4 regions of the Shewanella sp. ECSMB14101 genome follow, and region 3 is predicted to be linked to each of the others. Evidence: predicted binding sites of a transcription regulator. Region 3 holds the regulator's gene; each other region holds the start of a gene.
What was found. The regulator LexA, encoded in region 3, represses DNA repair genes until DNA is damaged. The targets are predictions, from matches to a motif close to TACTGTATNNNNATACAGTA.
Positions count from the first base shown of each region.

Region 1: the regulator LexA is predicted to act here: its motif matches at 1,788-1,807, upstream of dinB (DNA polymerase IV).
Region 2: the regulator LexA is predicted to act here: its motif matches at 2,534-2,553, upstream of recA (recombinase RecA).
Region 4: the regulator LexA is predicted to act here: its motif matches at 2,186-2,205, upstream of NY07_RS09865 (DNA topoisomerase III).

Region 1 covers NZ_JSFF01000001.1:73,616-78,472, forward strand. Annotated here, with positions in the region: gene NY07_RS00425 (FAD:protein FMN transferase) at 1-70, shown strand, start outside; gene nqrM ((Na+)-NQR maturation NqrM) at 182-406, shown strand; gene bfr (bacterioferritin) at 708-1,181, shown strand; gene bfr (bacterioferritin) at 1,191-1,658, shown strand; gene dinB (DNA polymerase IV) at 1,831-2,910, shown strand; gene NY07_RS00450 (aminoacyl-histidine dipeptidase) at 3,387-4,847, opposite strand.
Region 2 covers NZ_JSFF01000005.1:130,091-134,947, reverse strand. Annotated here, with positions in the region: gene mutS (DNA mismatch repair protein MutS) at 1-2,329, opposite strand, end outside; gene recA (recombinase RecA) at 2,662-3,723, shown strand; gene recX (recombination regulator RecX) at 3,752-4,201, shown strand; gene alaS (alanine--tRNA ligase) at 4,393-4,857, shown strand, end outside.
Region 3 covers NZ_JSFF01000008.1:10,552-15,408, reverse strand. Annotated here, with positions in the region: gene coxB (cytochrome c oxidase subunit II) at 1-1,411, opposite strand, end outside; gene NY07_RS08085 (cell division inhibitor SulA) at 1,807-2,316, opposite strand; gene lexA (transcriptional repressor LexA) at 2,313-2,930, opposite strand; gene yrfG (GMP/IMP nucleotidase) at 3,051-3,725, opposite strand; gene nudE (ADP compounds hydrolase NudE) at 3,823-4,368, shown strand; gene cysQ (3'(2'),5'-bisphosphate nucleotidase CysQ) at 4,420-4,857, shown strand, end outside.
Region 4 covers NZ_JSFF01000011.1:51,749-56,605, reverse strand. Annotated here, with positions in the region: gene NY07_RS09865 (DNA topoisomerase III) at 122-2,173, opposite strand; gene NY07_RS09860 (hypothetical protein) at 2,326-2,616, shown strand; gene NY07_RS09855 (methyl-accepting chemotaxis protein) at 2,718-4,835, opposite strand.

The sequences.
Region 1 (4,857 bases), on a different contig from region 3:
GATTGAAAAGCAAGCGCAAGGTTTTAAGGTCTACTATAGTGATGCCTTTAAGCCTTTTGTGGGTTTGTGATAGAATAGGCCCCACTGGTGCGTCAGCTAGTCGTTTAGGGCTGGCTGAGCGCATTGTTGAATTAATAGGCATGTAAGTGGGTCAACCACTTATGTGTATCTGGAGTAAGTGATGAGCACTTTTTTAGCGGCTTTCGTGGTATTACTACTGTTTTTCGTTCTTATGTCTATCGGCTATCTGGTGAAGAAAAAGGCCGTGGCTGGTAGCTGTGGTGGCCTAGGGGCACTAGGCATAGATAAAGCCTGTGACTGTGATGACCCATGCGATAAGCGTAAGGCGAAGATGGCCGAAGAAGAGGCCCGCCGTGAAAAGCTGGCTAAAGATCGTATCATCTAGGTTAATAGACTCGTCCCGATTAAAGGTTCCATTTTGGAGCCTTTTTTATTGCTCTGAATTTGTCGACTCCCACTAATTTCTATCTATTTTTGAGTGCTTGAGCCTGACGTCGCTGGGGCAAGATGGCGCTTAACAGTCTGGATCTATTATCTTTAACCTCTTACTTTTTTATCGCTAATCAAAGCGCGAATAAGAATGATTATCTTTGATAACCAATTGAAACATAATGTTTATTTGTAATTGCCTTAAAATTGCTCTAGTCTTAAATATTGATTTAGATCAAGTTTATTAAGGAGATCAAATGAAGGGTCATCCGAATGTCATTCGTCAGTTAAATAAGATACTGACCTTTGAATTGACGGCAATCAATCAGTACTTCCTGCATGCGCGCATGTATAAAAATTGGGGTCTGGAAGAGCTCAATGAGAAGTGCTACAAGAAGTCGATTAAAGATATGAAGCACGCCGACAAGTTAATTGAGCGGGTGCTATTTCTCGAAGGCCTGCCTAATCTACAGCAGCTTGAAAAATTGCGTATCGGTGAGCATCCAGAGGAGATGTTGCAGTGTGACAAGACCATGCTTGAAGAGCAGCTGGTTGAGCTTCGCAGCGTCATAGACCTGTGCGAGACGGAGCAAGATTATGTCAGTCGTGAGATCCTCGAAGATCTGCTGGAAGATGAAGAGGAGTACCTTGACTGGATCGAGGCGCAGCAAGATCTCATTAAGATGACAGGCATTCAAAATTACCTGCAGTCACAGATAGAGTCGGAATAGGGAGTCAATATGAAAGGTAACCAAGAGGTGATCAACACACTGAACAAATTATTGACCGGCGAGCTGTCGGCAATGGATCAATATTTTGTTCATGGCCTGATGTATGACGACTGGGGACTGACCGAGCTGCATGAGCGTATCTCTCACGAGTCTGACGATGAGCGCGAACACGCCAAAAAGTTGGTCGAGCGCATTTTATTCCTCGAAGGTACACCCGATGTGGCCAGCCGTGAGGCACTCAACATAGGTAAAAACCCGCAGGAGATGCTGCAAAACGACCTTAACTATGAATATCAGGTCGCCAATAATCTGCGCGCCGCCATTGCGCTATGTGAAGAGAAGAAAGATTACGCCTCTCGGGAGTTGTTAGAGGTCTTGCTGGAAGAGACTGAGTCGGACCATATGTACTGGCTAGAGAAGCAGTTAGGCCTGATTGATAAGGTCGGCCTGCAGAATTATCTTCAGTCCAAAATGTAAGGCTTGAGATGTAAAATACCAGTCGCTGCATGATTGCCATGCGGCTGATTCAGATAAAGCCACCTTAAGGTGGCTTTTTACTGGGCGCAATTCAGTGCCAAGCTATCACCTTAGCGCAAAGCGATTGAATACTGTTTAAATGTACAGTATTCTTGGCGCTGGAGGTATTAAGGTGAAAAAGATTATTCATGTAGATATGGACTGCTTTTTTGCGGCGGTCGAGATGCGTGATTTTCCTGAGCTCAGGGGCAAGCCCATTGCCGTCGGTGGACGCAGCGATCGCCGCGGTGTGATCAGCACCTGTAACTATGAGGCGCGCAAGTTTGGTGTGCGCTCGGCCATGGCCTCCGCCTATGCCCTCAAGCTCTGCCCAGATCTTATCTTGGTGCCCGGCCGCATGTCTGTGTATAAGGAAGTCTCGGCGCAGATCCGAGAAGTGTTTGCCCGCTACACAGAGTTAATCGAGCCCCTCTCCCTGGATGAAGCCTATCTGGATGTCAGTGATTGCACTCAACATCAGGGCTCGGCCACCTTGATCGCCGAGGCAATACGCCAGGAGATCTTTGAGCAGACAGGACTCACCGCCTCAGCCGGTATCGCGCCGGTGAAGTTTCTGGCCAAGATTGCCTCAGATCTCAACAAGCCTAATGGCCAGTATGTGATCACCCCGCAGATGATCCCCGAGTTTGTGAAGACATTGCCACTGATCAAAATTCCCGGCGTCGGTAAGGTGACAGGCGCTAAGCTGGAGACCATGGGGCTGAAAACCTGCGCCGATGTGCAGGCTTGTAGTCGGCAGAGCCTGATGGAGCGCTTCGGTAAGTTTGGTGGTGTCTTGTATGACAGGGCGCAGGGGATAGACCCCCGCGGTATCTCGCCCCACAGAGAGCGTAAGTCTGTCGGCGTTGAGACCACGCTCGCCAAAGATATCTATAGCTACGAGCAGTGTCAGGCGGTGATGCCGCAGCTGATCCAGGAGCTATCCGGCCGTATTAGTCGCAGCGCCAAGTCGCGGCGTATTCACAAGCAGGTGGTTAAGCTCAAGTTTGATGACTTTAAACAGACCACCATAGAGCAGCGTAGCGACGAGGTGTCGGTGAAGTTGTTTTACGACCTGCTCAGCCAGGCTTTGGAGCGCCGCGCCGGGCAGGGCATTCGCTTGCTGGGAGTGTCGGTCGGACTCGAGAGTGCCGATGCTAGCCCTGGCCAGGAAGATGAAGTGCATGGGGCACAGATGGATCTCGGGTTTTAGCGTTAACCCTATTAACCTTTTTGACTCGTAGCTTGGACGGTTATTGCACCTGGTTAGATTTTTGAAGCTTTACCCTTCATGGCAATCTAACGCCTGCCCGGCGGGGGTTGTGCAGATACGCCTGTGACACGCTGTGCGCCATCTGATCTGCAGGGATGCTGGAGAGGCAAGTGAAGGTCATACCTTCGCTGTAATTAATAGCCTGCGGCTCGCTTTTGTGCAGATACATCTGCTACACGCCGTGAATACAGTGTAAACACATTTGTGACCTTCCGAGGCATGGATGCCGAGGCAGAGCTCACAAGGATGTGCTCGTAGCGTGTCACAAATGTGTTTGCACATGAGCCTGCCGCAGGCAATTCAAAACAATGAAGGTTAACGCTGGAGTTCGTTACGGTCAGAGCTATACCGTTGAATTCGGCACCAAAGAAGCAAAAAAGGCGTCTTGTTAGACGCCTTTTCTTATCAATGACCTTTTACGCTTTCTCTGGAATACGTTCCAGTACGGCGAGGAGTAGCTTCCAGTATTGGTCGACGGTTTCGATTAACACCATCTCATCAGGGCTGTGTGGGAAGCGGATGGTGGGGCCAATGGAAACCATATCCATCTCTGGGTAAGGTTTCTTGAACAGACCACACTCCAGACCCGCGTGGATCACCATGATGACAGGCTCTTTGTTGTAGATAGACTCGTAGGTGTCTTTCACAATCGCCATCACAGGAGAGCTACTGTCTGGCTTCCAGCCAGGGTAGGCGCCGCTGAATTCTACTTCGGCACCGGCCAGGTTGCTCAGTGCGGTGAGGTAGCCTTCAACTTCTTCGCGGCCTGAGTCGATTAGCGAGCGGATAAGGCAAAGTATGCTCACCGATTCGCCTTCTGTGGTGATCACACCAACGTTAAGCGAGGTCTCGGTGACCCCTTGGATCTCATCGCTCATGCGCATTACGCCATTAGGGCAGGCGTGTAGTAGATCGATCAGAGTCTGCTGTGTGGCTTCGCTCATTACCTGAGTGGCGGCTGGGATCTCACTGAGAGTCAGCAACATACCAGGGTCGGCGATGGCCAGTTCCTGACGTACCAGATCGGTATATTCCTGCATCAAGGCTTCGAGGCGTGGCAGGTTTTCGCTCGGCAGCATGAAGCTGACGCTGGCCTCACGAGGGATGGCGTTACGCAGTGAGCCGCCGCTAAAGTTGGTTAGCTCCAAGGCTAACTCGTCGGTATAGTTAAACAGGAAGCGCGCCAACAGCTTGTTGGCGTTGCCGCGGCCCAGGTGAATGTTCACCCCTGAGTGACCGCCTTTTAGCCCTGACAGGGTAAGGGTGTAGGTAGACAGACTCGGCTCAGCCGCCTGCCAAACCATAGGCACAGTGATCTGAGCATCGACGCCACCGGCGCAGCCCATGTAGATCTCGCCTTCTTGCTCAGAATCTGTGTTGATCAGGATCTCGGCGTCAAGGTAACCGGCTTCAAGGCCAAAAGCCCCTGTCATGCCTGCTTCTTCATCTATGGTCAGCAAGACTTCCAGTGGGCCGTGGGGGATATCGTCACTGCCAAGGATCGCTAATGCTGAGGCCATGCCGATGCCGTTATCTGAGCCCAGGGTGGTGCCTTTGGCCTTTACCCAGTCGCCGTCAACATAGGCTTCAATTGGATCTTTCTCAAAATCATGAACCTTGTCGGCATTTTTCTGCGGCACCATGTCGATATGTGCCTGCAGGGCGACAACTTTACGGTTTTCCATACCCGGTGTTGCGGGCTTCTTAATGATCAGGTTACCGACCTTATCTTCGACAACACTAAGTTGTTTGTCTTTGGCCCAGTTTTGGATGTATTGGCTTAGTGCCTGCTCATGCTTAGACGGGTGGGGAATGGCGCAGATCTGTTCAAACCACTGCCAAAGTGCCTGAGGTTGCAATTGACTTAATGTGCTCACGGACAAACTC
Region 2 (4,857 bases), on a different contig from region 3:
GGCCATAGCTTTTGCTTGCCGCTCCCTCTTGTACTGCATGCATAAAGGCGATGGTATCGTCATGTTCTATGGCATCTAGATGTACGTTGGCCACATTCTCGATTTGTTCGGGTAGCTGAGTTAGCTCGAAATAGTGGGTGGCGAACAATGTCATCGACCTGAGGCTTTGCGCCAGATGCTCGGCAGCCGACCAAGCGAGCGATAAGCCATCATAGGTTGAGGTGCCGCGGCCAATTTCATCCATGAGCACTAAGCTTTCTGGCGTGGCATTGTGGAGTATGTTGGCGGTTTCAGTCATCTCCACCATGAAGGTTGAGCGCCCCGAGGCGAGATCGTCTGCAGCGCCAATACGGGTAAAGATGCGATCGACCGGCCCTATCGCGGCCTTTTGTGCCGGCACAAAGCTGCCGATGTGCGCCATTAAGGTGATCAGGGCGACCTGGCGCATATAGGTTGATTTACCACCCATGTTGGGGCCTGTGACAATTAGCATGCGTCTTGCGGGATTAAGTGACACTGGGTTAGCGATAAACGGGCTTTGACTGACGCGCTCGACCACAGGGTGCCTCCCTGCCTCGATATGAATGCCGCTCTGGGCCGTCAGTTCGGGCCTGTGATAGTCAAGCTGCTCTGCGCGCTCGGCAAAGTTAGTGATCACATCCAGTTCTGCCGCCGCCCGAGCAAACTCTTGCAACTCATGCAGGCGAGGCATCAGCAGGTCGAACAGTTCTTCCCACAGCTGTTTCTCGAGCGCCAGCGCCTTACCTTGGCTGGAGAGCACTTTTTCTTCATGCTCTTTAAGCTCGGCAACGATATAACGCTCGGTATTTTTAAGAGTTTGTCTGCGTTGATAACTCATGGGGACGAGATCTGACTCGCGCCGACTCACCTCGATATAGTAACCGTGCACCCGGTTATAGCCCACTTTTAAGGTGGAGGCGCCGGTGGCGGCTTTCTCACGGGCTTCGAGTTCGGCAAGGTAATCGGTCGCCCCTTGGCTGAGTTTGCGCCACTCATCCAGCTCGGCATGGTAGCCCTCTTTGATCACGCCGCCATCGCGGATCAGCATTGGGGGATTGTCGACGATAGCGCGGCTGAGCAGGGCATGTTCCTGTGGGAACTCACCCATTGACTGCGATAGCGTGCTTAGGTGAGCGCTGTGACATTGGCTCAGTGTCTGTTGAATGTCAGGCAATAGGGTTAATGCCTGGCGCAGACGGGCGAAATCTCTTGGCCGAGCACTGCGTATTGCCAGACGTGCCGTAATGCGTTCAATGTCGCCAAGAGCTTTTAACTGTTCGTGTAGCGGCTCATGAAAGCCATTGTTTAACAGCTCGTCGATAGCATCGTGGCGGGCATTGATGATGTTGTGATTACGCAGTGGTTCATGGATCCACCTTTGTAACATGCGACTTCCCATAGGTGTCGCCGTGTTATCAAGTACCGAAGCGAGTGTGTTTTCACTGCCCCCTTGAAGGTTACGAGTAAGCTCGAGATTCTTACGAGTCGCGGCGTCGAGTACTATGCTGTCACACTGGTTAAAACGGGTGATCGCATTGATATGGGGCAGGGCGGTGCGCTGGGTATCTTTGACATATTGGATAAGGCAGCCCGCCGCCTGCAGCGACAGGCGCACTTCTCCCAGGCCAAAACCGTACAGATCTTTGGTACCGAACTGTTCGAGCAGTAACTTGTAGCTGGTGTCATAATCGAACTCCCACTCTGGACGGCGGCGTTTGCCGGACAGGGAGTTAATCAGGCTCAGTTCGTTAAAATCTTCGCTATAGAGGAGCTCGGCGGGATTAGTACGCTGCAACTCCGCTTCCAGTGCCTCGCGACTAGCGAGTTCTGTCACGACGAATCTACCCGAGGAGAGGTCTAGCGTCGCGTAGCCAAAGCCCACTTTCCCGTGGTAAACGGCCGCTAACAGGTTATCTTGCCGTTCCTGAAGTAGGGCTTCATCGGTCAAAGTGCCGGGAGTGACGATGCGAACAATTTTTCGCTCCACCGGCCCCTTGGTGGTTGCCGGATCGCCTATCTGTTCGCAGATAGCCACAGAGACTCTTAATTGCACCAGCTTAGCCAGATAGCCCTCCACTGCGTGGTAGGGAATGCCCGCCATAGGGATGGGATCGCCGCCGCTCTTGCCCCGGGCTGTGAGGGAGATCCCTAACAGCTCAGATGCACGCTTTGCATCGTCATAAAATAGCTCGTAAAAATCTCCCATACGATAAAAAAGCAGCATATCAGGCGTTTCGGCTTTCAACGTCAGGTATTGACGCATCATAGGGGTGTGCTTTTCAAGGTGTTGAGTATCGACGGCGTTCATGAATTAACCAAGGTTTCCTGCTACGAAAAGAGTCTGTAATAGCGTGCAGATTATTACAGAATGAATGGCGTCAATACTAACAATAAATTTAGACTGGTTGCGCATTTATCCCGCTCGTTTGGGTAAATTTAGCGCGAATAAACCAGTAATGTCTCTAGCGGGCCTAAACCGATTTAGGCAAAAATAATCGCATACAGTACTTGATACTGTATGATTGTACAGTATACTAGGTTGCATATTCAGATAGCCTAAAACGATGCAGTTGCCGTTTCCCAGGCTTAACCATAACGGATACCCCACAGCGCAGCGTCTGTGATTGAGAGGAAAGCAGAATGAAGATTGATGCGAATAAAGAGAAAGCCCTGAGCGCGGTCCTTGGCCAGATTGAAAAGCAGTTCGGTAAAGGTTCCATCATGAAGTTAGGTGAAAACCGCTCTATGGATGTTGAAACCATTTCAACAGGTTCTCTGTCGCTGGACGTTGCATTGGGTGCCGGCGGTTTGCCTCTTGGTCGTATCGTTGAGATCTATGGCCCTGAATCTTCTGGTAAAACGACACTGACACTGGAAGTGATTGCTGCGGCACAGCGCGAGGGTAAGGTTTGTGCCTTTATCGACGCCGAGCATGCACTGGATCCTATCTATGCTCAGAAACTCGGTGTAGATATTGATAACCTCTTGTGTTCACAGCCTGATACCGGTGAGCAGGCCCTTGAGATCTGTGACGCCCTGACTCGCTCTGGTGCGGTTGATGTGATCATCGTTGACTCGGTAGCGGCTCTGACGCCTAAGGCTGAGATTGAAGGTGAAATTGGTGATTCTCACATGGGTCTTGCGGCGCGTATGATGAGTCAGGCGATGCGTAAGCTCGCGGGTAACCTCAAGCAATCGAATACCTTGCTGATCTTCATTAACCAAATTCGTATGAAGATTGGTGTAATGTTTGGTAACCCAGAAACGACTACGGGTGGTAATGCACTTAAGTTCTACGCATCTGTTCGTCTGGATATCCGTCGTACCGGCGCCATCAAAGATCGTGAAGAAGTCATAGGTAACGAAACCCGGGTGAAAGTGGTTAAGAACAAGATTGCTGCGCCATTTAAACAGGCTGAGTTCCAGATTCTATATGGTGAAGGCATTAACCGTACTGGCGAGCTGGTGGATCTGGGGGTTACCCATAAGCTGATTGAGAAGTCAGGTGCTTGGTATAGCTACAAAGGTGACAAGATTGGTCAAGGCCGTGCCAACGCAGGTAAGTATCTGGTTGAAAACCCAGAGGTGGCCGCAGAGATCGATCATGCGCTGCGTGCCATGTTACTTGGCGGTGGTGAAGTGGTCGCAAAATCGGCGACGGGCGATGAAAATATCGACCTGGAAACTGGCGAAGTATTTTAAGCCTTAGTCATAAGCTACACGTTTCCTTATGAGCATGTCGGCAATGCAAGTTGCGGTGGGTCTTTTGGCCCGCCGCGATTATTCTCGCTACCAGATTAAGAGTAAGTTAGCGCAAAAAGGCTTTATCGATAGTGAGATAGAGGCGGTTTTGACCCAGTGCGAAAGTCAGGGGTATCTGGATGACGCCAGATTTGCTGCATTACTATTACGTTCTCATATTGCTAAGGGCCATGGTCAGAACAAGATACGCCAATCGATGGCGCAGAAGGGGCTGGCTAAAGAGATTATTCAAGATACGCTTAATGCAAGTGACTGCGACTGGTTCGAGTTGGCGAAACAGAAAGCGGCCAAGAAATATGCTGCCAGCGGCCCGATAGAAGATCAAAAAGAGCGCGCTAAACGCGTTCGTTATCTACTTTCCCAAGGTTTCGCCTTTGACCAGGTGGCCTATGCGTTAGAGGTCGAACCCGACCTATAATTCGCTCTTAATGACTAGACCTTTTTTAGCTATGCCCTTGGGGCAAACGCACGCTTTTTAGGGTTTCTTTAGTTATCCTCAGTTAAACCTCTGGTTGTTCACTAATAGACTGCTTATAATGCTTGGCTAACTAGAGCTGTCGGTGGAGCTCGAGCCTTCACCGCGAAAATAATCTAATTCAGGATGATTTCATGTATCAAACCACTGCAGCGCTGAGAAGTGCTTTCTTGGAGTTTTTCCGCAGAAACAGTCACCAGGTTGTGGACAGCAGTTCACTGGTACCTGGTAATGATCCCACCTTGCTATTTACCAATGCTGGTATGAACCAGTTTAAAGATGTTTTCCTGGGCGAAGACAAGCGCGATTACAGCCGTGCCACGACTGCCCAGCGCTGTGTGCGCGCCGGTGGTAAACATAATGACCTGGATAATGTTGGTTATACTGCCCGTCACCATACTTTTTTCGAGATGCTGGGTAACTTCAGCTTTGGTGACTATTTTAAGCACGACGCGATTCGTTTCGCTTGGACCTTCCTTACCGAAGAACTCAAGCTGCCCAAAGAGCGCCTGTGTGTCACGATTTATGAGACTGACGACGAAGCCTTTGAGATCTGGAACAAAGAGATTGGTGTAGCCGCTGAAAACATCATACGTATC
Region 3 (4,857 bases):
CAAATGCCTGCATGGCAGTTCCTGGCTTCCCTTTTATCACCATCTCTAGGTGATCACTCATAGGCCCCGTGGCAATGGCGCTACCTTTCATAGCAGGGAAGGCGCCGGGCAATCCCATTCCGTTAGCCTGATGGCAGGCTGCACAATGGGACAGATACACTTGCTCCCCCTTGGTCATCAGTTCATCCATGGTTAAATCATCTAACACAACAGCTTTAGGTTCTTCTGTGGCCATCTCGGGTGCCACTTGATCGGCGCTGGCCGCTGGTGTTGTCGCTTCACTGCCGGACGGCGTGCTTACATTGCTGACATCGGCGGCTTGAACCGTGTCGCCTGAATCATTACCCCAAGCATTACGCTCGAAGGTGACGACAGCGGCAATATCGGTAGCGGTCAGCTGCTGCGCAAACGCCTGCATCGCTGTGCCTGTTCTGCCATTTAAGACCACATCGATATGCTCGGCAACTGGGCCTTTAATAGCTGGGCTGCCAATCAGTGACGGGAAGACTCCTGGCAAGCCGGCACCATTTGGCTGGTGGCAGGCTGCACATTGCGCCATATAGACCTGTTCACCTCGGCTCATGAGTTCTTCTTTCGACAGAGTTTTAGATAGGGCTGCCTGAGCTTCGGCCGCAGCGGCGTTGGCCAGGGCTTTTTGATCGACCACCCATTTATCGAAGTCGGCTTCGGAAAGAACCTGTACCACGATAGGCATAAATCCATGGTCTTTTCCGCATAGTTCGGCGCATTGGCCACGATAGATGCCGGGTTTGTCGATGCGGGTCCAGGCCTCGTTGATAAAGCCGGGGTTGGCGTCTTTTTTCACCGCAAAGGCGGGGACCCACCAAGAATGAATTACATCCTCTGAAGTCATCAAGAAACGAACTTTACGGTTAACTGGAAGGACTAACGGTTTGTCGACTTCAAGAAGGTAGTGCTCGCCTTTGGCTTCTTTGCCCTCTATTTGGTCTCTTGGCGTCGACAATAGGCTGAAATAGGCAATGTCATGATCAAAGTAGCTGTAATGCCACTTCCATTGAGAGCCAGTAACCTTAATGGTGAGGTCCGCATTGCTGGGGTCTTCCATGGCGATAAGTGTCTTGGTTGCCGGGATGGCCATCACGATTAAGATCACGAAAGGGACAATGGTCCAGGCGATCTCAACCTTGGTGCTCTCATGAAAGTTTGCCGCAACGGCACCCTTTGAGCGTCTGTGGTTGATGATGGAATAGATCATCACCCCAAAGACGACCAGGCCTATGGCACAGCAGATATAGAGAATCGTCATATGCAGGCTAAACACCTGATTACTGATCTCTGTGACCCCTGATGTCATGTTAAGGGGCATATCGGCTGCGAGTATGGTGGGCGTAATTAGCAACGCCAGCAAACAACACAACACTTGCTTCACTAGACTTCTCCTCTGTCAATTGCGAAGGCAACTACAAAGAAGAGCCACACAGTATGTCTCGGCTCTATGCAAACTCTTCAGTTCCCAAAAAAGCAACGATGACTTCAAAGTGCGTCGGTGGTGAATCTTTTGTTTTGCTGGTGGTAACCACGCTTGCACTTACGGCTGAATATATCAGACGAATTTCAGCTCTTAGGGCGATCTGGTACAGATTTATTCGCCGCTCAAGCCGACAACCAAATTGTTCGACATAACAAATAATCGTTGATATCTACTACTAACTTAATGGCTGTTTAAATATTGATCAAGATCACTTTTATTTTATTTTGCTAAATAAAACAGATACAAAAACGCCCCTTTCGGGGCGTTAGTATGGAAAGAATTGGCAAGGATGATCAGTGAAGAGAGGTAAACTGATTGGTGGCCTTGGTACCAAGATCCTCTTGGCTAAAAGGGTTGGCAGGTAAGTGACTGTTCGCATCTTCGATAACCACCCCTAAGGCGCGGGTGTTTTTCGCGACGATCTGCAAGCGGCGATTGTCCCGTGCATCCAATGATTGTGTCCAGCTGATCACGGCACTGGATGTACCACTTGTGAGAGCCTTTTCCATAGCCCAAAGCGCTTCAACTTCATCTTTAGTGTGGACCAGCAAGATGCGATCCATCCGCACGCCGCCGTCGGCCAACATCTGCTTATAGCCAATATTGGGTGGGCTGATCAGAACGACCCATTGCCCTTGCTGGCTGAGTCTCGCCAGTTCAGGTGTAAGGCTCTGTAACTCTTGCTTGCCCTGAGTCGAACTGGAAACCGTTGAAATAGTGTTCTTGCTGCCGCTTTTAAGCGAACTGTCGAGATCGATCCAAAGCCCCGGATGACGAGGTGCCATACCCATGAGATTATTCATTGCCAGTCTCCATTACGAATCACGCCGACGGCTAAACCTTCTATGCTCAGGCTCTGAGTCGTCAGATCAACAACGATAGGTGAGTATTCTTCATTTTCTGCATGTAGATAAACTGTGCTGCCACGCTTCTCGAAGCGCTTGACCGTCACATCATCCTCTACGCGAGCAACGACTATCTGTCCGTTTCTTGCTTGTTCGACCTTATGTACCGCTAGCAGGTCGCCCTCAAGGATGCCGATATCTTTCATACTGTCGCCTCTTACACGCAACAGAAAGTCGGCACTTGGGCGAAACATGCTCGGGTCAACCTGGTAGTGCTGTTCAACATGTTCCTGTGCCAGAATCGGCTCACCGGCTGCTACCTGTCCAATCAGAGGTAAACCGAGATCTTCAGGCTCTTCCTCTTGAGTCAGCTTAATGCCGCGAGAGGTGCCCGGCATGATCTCGATGCAACCTTTTTTGGCCAGTGCCTTAAGGTGCTCTTCGGCGGCATTCGCGCTCTTAAAGCCTAATCGGCGCGCAATTTCGGCACGGGTTGGTGGCATGCCCGTGTCTGCAATATTGCGTTTTATTAGCTCTAAAATCTCGGCTTGTCTTGGTGTTAAGGGTCTCATGATTAATCCTGTCTTTCCATACAGTACCTGTCAGTATATACAGTATTTTATACAGTGCAAGTATTAACCAGTTTTTCTATCAATCAGCTCAAATGGTTAGCGAGTTAACCCCACGAATATTTAGCCGGTAATCGTTTTCTCAAGGGAGATCAACAGCTGATGATAATCATCGATGGCGGGAAAATCGGTAAAGGTTTTGTGTGGCTTTTGGCTGTCGGGATTCTTGATGCCGAGTTGATAGCCAACTCCTGCGGCTTTGGCAGCCTGCAAGATGGGTTCGCTATCGTCGATAAACAGGCAACGGCTTGGATCTAGGGAGAAGCGCTCAAATAGGCTAAGCCAAAACTGGGGATGCTCTTTGGGGTAACCAGTGTGGTGGCTTGAGAGCATATGATCTAACCCGGAAGCCAGCTCGGTATGTTTGAGCTTTAATGACAAGCTTTGTGGGTGTGCGTTGGTGACTAAGATACGCTGCTTGTTGTGCCTGGCAAGTGCCGAGAGAAAGGGCATGCTGTCTTGGCGCAGTTGGATTCTGTCTACCAGAGTGTGGTGCAGGGCAAGAATATCTAGGCCAAGCTCTTGCTGCCAATATTCCAGACAATACCATTCTAAGGTGCCAAATACCTTGGCATAGGCGGTTTCGACCAGTTGCTGCGCCTCAGTTAAGGGGATCTGTTTCTCTTGGCACAAGGATTGAGGAACCAGGCTGAGCCAGAAGTGATTATCGAAATGCAGATCCAGCAGGGTGCCGTCCATATCGAGCAGCACAGTATCTATCTTATTCCAGGGAAACATAAAGGTGTGAAAAAAATTCCTTGGTGAGAGTTGTGGATTAGGCACATCATAGTAAGATTGAGTGGTTAAGCAAACGCCATTTTTATCAGGAAGTTTCATGCCGGACAAAAAGCCGCAGATCCTACATGCCGAAGTTGTTGCACAAAGCCGTCTATTTCAGATTGAGCAGGTGCATTTAAAATTTTCGAATCAGGTTGAGCGCCAGTATGAGCGCATGAAAGGCAATGCCCGTGGCGCCGTCATGGTGGTGCCAGTGCATGGTAAAGACCTCCTTTTAGGGCGCGAGTACGCGGCGGGAACCCATAGCTATGAGCTTGGCTTCCCTAAGGGCTTGGTTGATCCAGGTGAGAGTCACGCCGAGGCGGCCAATCGAGAGCTGCAAGAAGAGATAGGCTTTGGCGCCCATAAGTTGACCCATCTGATGGAGCTAAGTCTGGCGCCAGGCTATTTTGCCAGCAAGATGCAGATCTTCGTAGCCGAAGATCTGTATGAGAGTCGACTGCAAGGTGATGAGCCAGAACCGATAGAAGTGGTGCGTTGGCCCTTGAGTCAGTGGTCTGAGCTGTTATTAGAAGACGACTTTTCCGAGTCTAGAAGCGTTAGCGCCTTGTTTTTGGCGCAGAAACATCTAAAACTAAAGTAGTTAATCTAAACGATAAATAGGCATTGCCAGATGTAGGCTGTTGGAGTTGTGATGAAGCCAGAAGAGTATATTGAGCAGGCGATAAGTATTGCCATCGAGGCGGGAGAGGCGATTAAGACTATCTACCTCGAGGGGAGCTTCGAGCGAGAAGTAAAGTCTGACAATACCCCTGTGACCTCTGCCGATATCGCGGCTCATAAGATTATCTCTTCACAGCTTGAGCGCCTAACGCCTGATATCCCCGTTTTATCCGAAGAAGATGCTGATATTCCTTTCTCTGAGCGCGCCGACTGGCAACGCTACTGGTTGGTCGATCCCTTGGATGGTACCGGTGAATTTATTGCCGGCAGCGGCGACTTCTCGGTGATCATCGCCCTGGTTGAGCATAATCGCCCTATCATGGGGATCGTCTATGTGCCCATGACGGACGTGGTCTATTATGCGGTGGCGGGCCTGGGTGCCTACAAACGTAGCAGTAAGGGTGAGGTA
Region 4 (4,857 bases), on a different contig from region 3:
AGCCCCTGCTCTTAATGAAGCAACTCCCCGACTGCGCTTGTGCCCTACAACAGAGCACTCATTAACCTTGGCCGTACTGAGTTGCAAAGTTGCATTAATGGGTATGCACTCAGGCTTTTGCTTAGGCCCTTGCTTTAGATGAGCGCGGTTTAGCCGTTCCTCTAGCATTGCCCTTGGAGGCTGTTTTAGCGCTTCCCTTAGCCGCGCCGCTATTCTTGCCGCTCGTATTGCCTTTGCCACCTGCTGTGCTGCCACGGCGATTTCCATAACCGCGCTTCTTAAACTGGCTCTTAGGCGCCTCGACCCCTTGTAAGGCCTTGGGCAGCTGGGCACCCGCCTGCATGATAAGTCCATTAAGCGACTCAATAAGCGGCGCCATGAAGGTTAAATATTTCGCCTCTTTACGGCTGATGGCATCTAGGTGACTCTCCCACAGCGCCGTCATATCTGGCGTTGTTGCCGACTCTGGCAGGCTGTTGATGAGTCCACGACCGACCGCGGTGGAGACAATAGATTTCCCCTGACGCGCCAAGAAGCCGCGCTTAAACAGAAGCTCGATGATCCCAGCGCGAGTCGCCTCTGTACCCAGGCCATCAGTTTCTTTTAGGATCTTGCGGATCTCAGCATTAGTGACATAGCGGCTGATCCCCGTCATGGCGCTGAGCAGAGTCGCATCGGTGAAAGCCTTAGGTGGCTGGGTCTGCTTCTCGATAAGCTCTCCCAGCCCCGAATGCAGCGCCTGTCCCTTATGCAGCGGTGGTAACTGCGCCAGCCCCTCTTCACCTTCACTCTCTGCTTTGTCATCGCTACGCTTGGGAAACAGCTGCTTCCAGCCAAGGGCGATCTCTTGTTTTGCCTTGGTATGAAAATGCCCCCCGGCGATCTCCACCTCGACCTGGGTCTCATGATAACGATAGACAGGATAAAACTGCGCCAGGTATTGGCGGGCCAGTTGCAGATAGATTTGCCGCTCGGCCTGACTTAGGGCGCTCAGGTTAGCCACCTTCTCGGTCGGTACTATGGCGTGGTGAGCGTCCACCTTGGCATCATTCCAGGCCTTGGAGACTATCTTAGGGTCTGGCGCATCACGCTGGGCCGTAAGCTCGCCCGCGCCCTTGAGCACGGCGCCTATCACGCCAGGGGCTAAGGCCAATTGCTCCTTGGGCAGATAGCGGCTGTCGGAGCGCGGATAGGTGATCAGCTTATGTTTCTCATACAGAGACTGACAGGTATCGAGCACCGCCTTGGCACTCATACCAAAACGCTTGGCCGCATCAATCTGCAGCGACGACAGATTATAGGGCAGCGGCTGCCCCTGCTGTTTATCTTTTGCCTTTAGGTTGCTCACCACTGCCGCCTGCTCGGTTATCCGCCCCACCACATTTTCCGCAAGACGCCGCGACAACACCCGTCCCTCTTCGTCCATATAGGGCTGGCAGGCCTCACTGGGTTGCCACTTGGCCTTAAAGTGAGCCTGTTCTTGAGTATAGAGATTGGCGAGCACCTCATAGAAAGGCTTACTGACAAAGTTTTCAATCGCCTCATCACGGCGCACAACTAAACCGAGCAGCGGCGTCTGCACCCGGCCGACAGAGAGCACGCCCTGATAGCCCACCTTTCGCCCCTGTAACGTATAAGCGCGGGTCATATTCATGCCATAGAGCCAATCGGCGCGGGAACGCGCCAGGGCCGAGGTCGACAGAGGGATAAACTCGCGGTTGCTGCGAAGCTGCCCCAAGGCACGTTTCACCGCCTGGGGGTTGAGATCGCTTACCAGCAGACGCTGGGTCTGATTGAGCTTATCCCCTTTTACGCCCAGATAAGCGATCACCTCATCCACCAGCAATTGACCTTCTCGATCAGGATCACCGGCATTGACCAATTGGCTCGCCTGCTTAACAAGCTTTCGCAGTACACTGAGCTGGCCCCGGGTCTTGCTCTTGGGAGTCATCTTCCACTGCTGTGGCACAATAGGCAGGTGCTCGAACGACCAGGACTTAAAGGCAGGATCATAACTATCGGGCTCGGCCTGCTCTAACAGGTGGCCGATGCACCAGGAAACTGTGTCGCCATTGGCCGCGGTGATATATCCCTCCCCCTTCTTGAGGGGCTTAGGTAACACATCGGCGATCGCCCGACCTAAGCTGGGTTTCTCTGCTATGTAAAGGATCATGTTGGCACCAATTACTGTATAAATTAACAGTAACTTTAAACCACTCGCGCCGTCGGCGCAAATGTAAGAAGCCAATCTGATGCTTACGTGTAAATTTAGTTGAGAACTATTCTCATTAAAGAGTAGCCTAAGGTTAATTCACGGAGGCTAATATGCACACACGACTCAAGACCCCCTACCGACCCGACCGCTTGCTGAGCTACGCTATGCTAATGGCGACGGCATTGGTCCTGCTTTTGATGCCATACTCGCAAGTGACTTGGCATGCCGCTCCCCTGCCACTATTTAGCCTGCTGCTTCTGCTAAGCTGCGCCGTAACCTTGCTGGCAATCGCTCGGCGTAGCAGAGTGCATCGCCCGGCGCTTACCCTGCTCTTTAGCATTTGGTTACTGGTATGGTTCAGCCAGGGACTGCTGCTTCCCTTATCATTTCGCAGTGGCTAGCCAATGCACTCTTCGACTCACGAGATATGATTCTAACGATACAAATTAAAAAGGCGCCTCATAAGAGACGCCTAGCTAGCCTAAAAGCTTAGAGGATCAACTTAGGTTTTTAACTTGCCCAGCTGCTGATGCTGCTGCTCAACTAAAGCCGCCAGACTGGCACTGCTTTGCTGCGCCTCATCGGCCAGACGTGCCAGCTCAGAAGCGGAATCGGAAATACCCGTGATATTACGATTAACCTCCTCCGTCACCGCGCTCTGCTCCTCTGCAGCCGTCGCAATATGCGTCACCTGACCTGAGACCTCCTGAATTTGACTCACGATAGTGTTGAGTGAACTCAAGGCCGACTCGGTTTGCGCCACTGCGCGTTGTGCACCATCTACCCCTTGGTCGATGATTTGTGAGGCACTGGTGACCTCTCGCTGCAATGACTCGATTAACTTACTAATCTCATCGGTCGAACTCTGCGTCTTAGACGCTAGCGCCCGCACCTCATCGGCCACCACGGCAAAACCCCGTCCTTGCTCTCCGGCGCGGGCCGCCTCGATGGCGGCATTGAGGGCCAGCAGGTTAGTCTGCTCGGCAATGGCGCTAATCACCTCAAGGATCTTGCTGATATTGGTGCTGCTTTCCGCCACCTTACCTACGGCCTCCTTAGCCAACAGCGATTCTTGGGACATTTGGGTCACATACCCCATGGCCTGACTCAGGCTGTCTTCGCCGGCTTTGACATTAAGGCTCATCGCCTCTGTTTCCGAGGCCGTCTGCTCAGATGCCTTAGCCACCTCAAGCGCGGTGGCACTCATCTGATTCACTGCGGTTACCACGCTCTCGATATCACTGTATTGACGATTAACACTGTCATGGGTCTGCTGAGCAATATCTGCCGCCACCTGACTTTCGGCCTGTGAGCGCGATGCCAAATCTTTCAGCTCACTGATCAATAACCTGAGCTTAGTAATAAACCCATTGATGCCGCCGCCTAAGGCGATAAGCTCGGCGTGAGATTCAACCGTCACCTGCTGAGTCAAATCCCCCTCGGCACTGGCGAGGTTCTCAACCCGGCTCTGAATCACTTTAAGAGGTGCGATTATCGAGCGAATCACCACACTAATGGTCACTATGGCGATCACAGATACTACGGCGCCGACCATCAGCAACAGGCTTCCCAGAGAACTTGCCATAGCAGACATAGAAGCGTCCATGGCATTAGCGGCCTGGTAGGCATCTTCCTTATCCACTTCAATCACCAGAGACCACTGCGCCTCAGCAAGTGGAATGTCGATAGGAAACGCCACAACAATACTTTTCTCCTGCTCAAGATAGCCTCCCTGACGGTGCAGCCCAGTCAACTGTGAGGCTAACTGAGACGAGATAGACTCAGACAAGGGCCGCGCCTTCTTATCATAATGACTAGCCGCGACGACCAAGCCCTGCTGACTAAGCAGCGTCACTTTGGCCTTGCCTTGATAGAGACTGGCCGATAACTCATCGATCAGTTTCTGAAACACTGGCAGGTTAACATCCACACCAATCACACCACGAAAACTCCCGTCTACCACCACAGGCACAGTGAGCGAAGTCATCAGAGCATTATTGCCAGGGCTAATTTCGTACAGGTAGGGCTCCATTAAGCAGGGGCGTTTTTTATCTCTGGCACACAGATACCACTCGGCTTCGCGTACACCAAACTCGTTAAGGGTATCGACATATTTTTCTTGCGCATCATCCACCTGCTGGTGCTCGACGCTGCCATCGCTATTACGGGTGTAATAGATCTCCAGCGACCCCGTCTCGGGTACGCTGTGGCTGACATTGCCGGTATATTCATCATCACGGCCATCATAACCATTGCGATCGAACTGGGCGTACATGGAGGAGAGCTGGCTATTCTTTTTCAGCACACCAGTCACCGCCTCTTCGACTCCATTACGAGAGAGGGGCTGAGAGCTAGCGCTCTGCTCCATCATGCCGGCAAAAGAATAGGGGATCCGATAAGCCTCGTTGATAAAACCCGCCACTCGTTCACCGTACTCACTGGCTCTGGCACTTAGACGCTGCCGCGTCTCGTTATGTAGGGTGCTTTGCACCTGCTGCGCCAGCTGCGCATTCTTATCACTTAAGGACCACCAGAGGCTAAAAGAGAGAATGGCAACGATGATCAAAAACAGTGCAGAGGTGATCCAAAGCAACTTAGTACTGATGGACAATTGTTTCATTTATCACTCCTAAGGGTGGCTA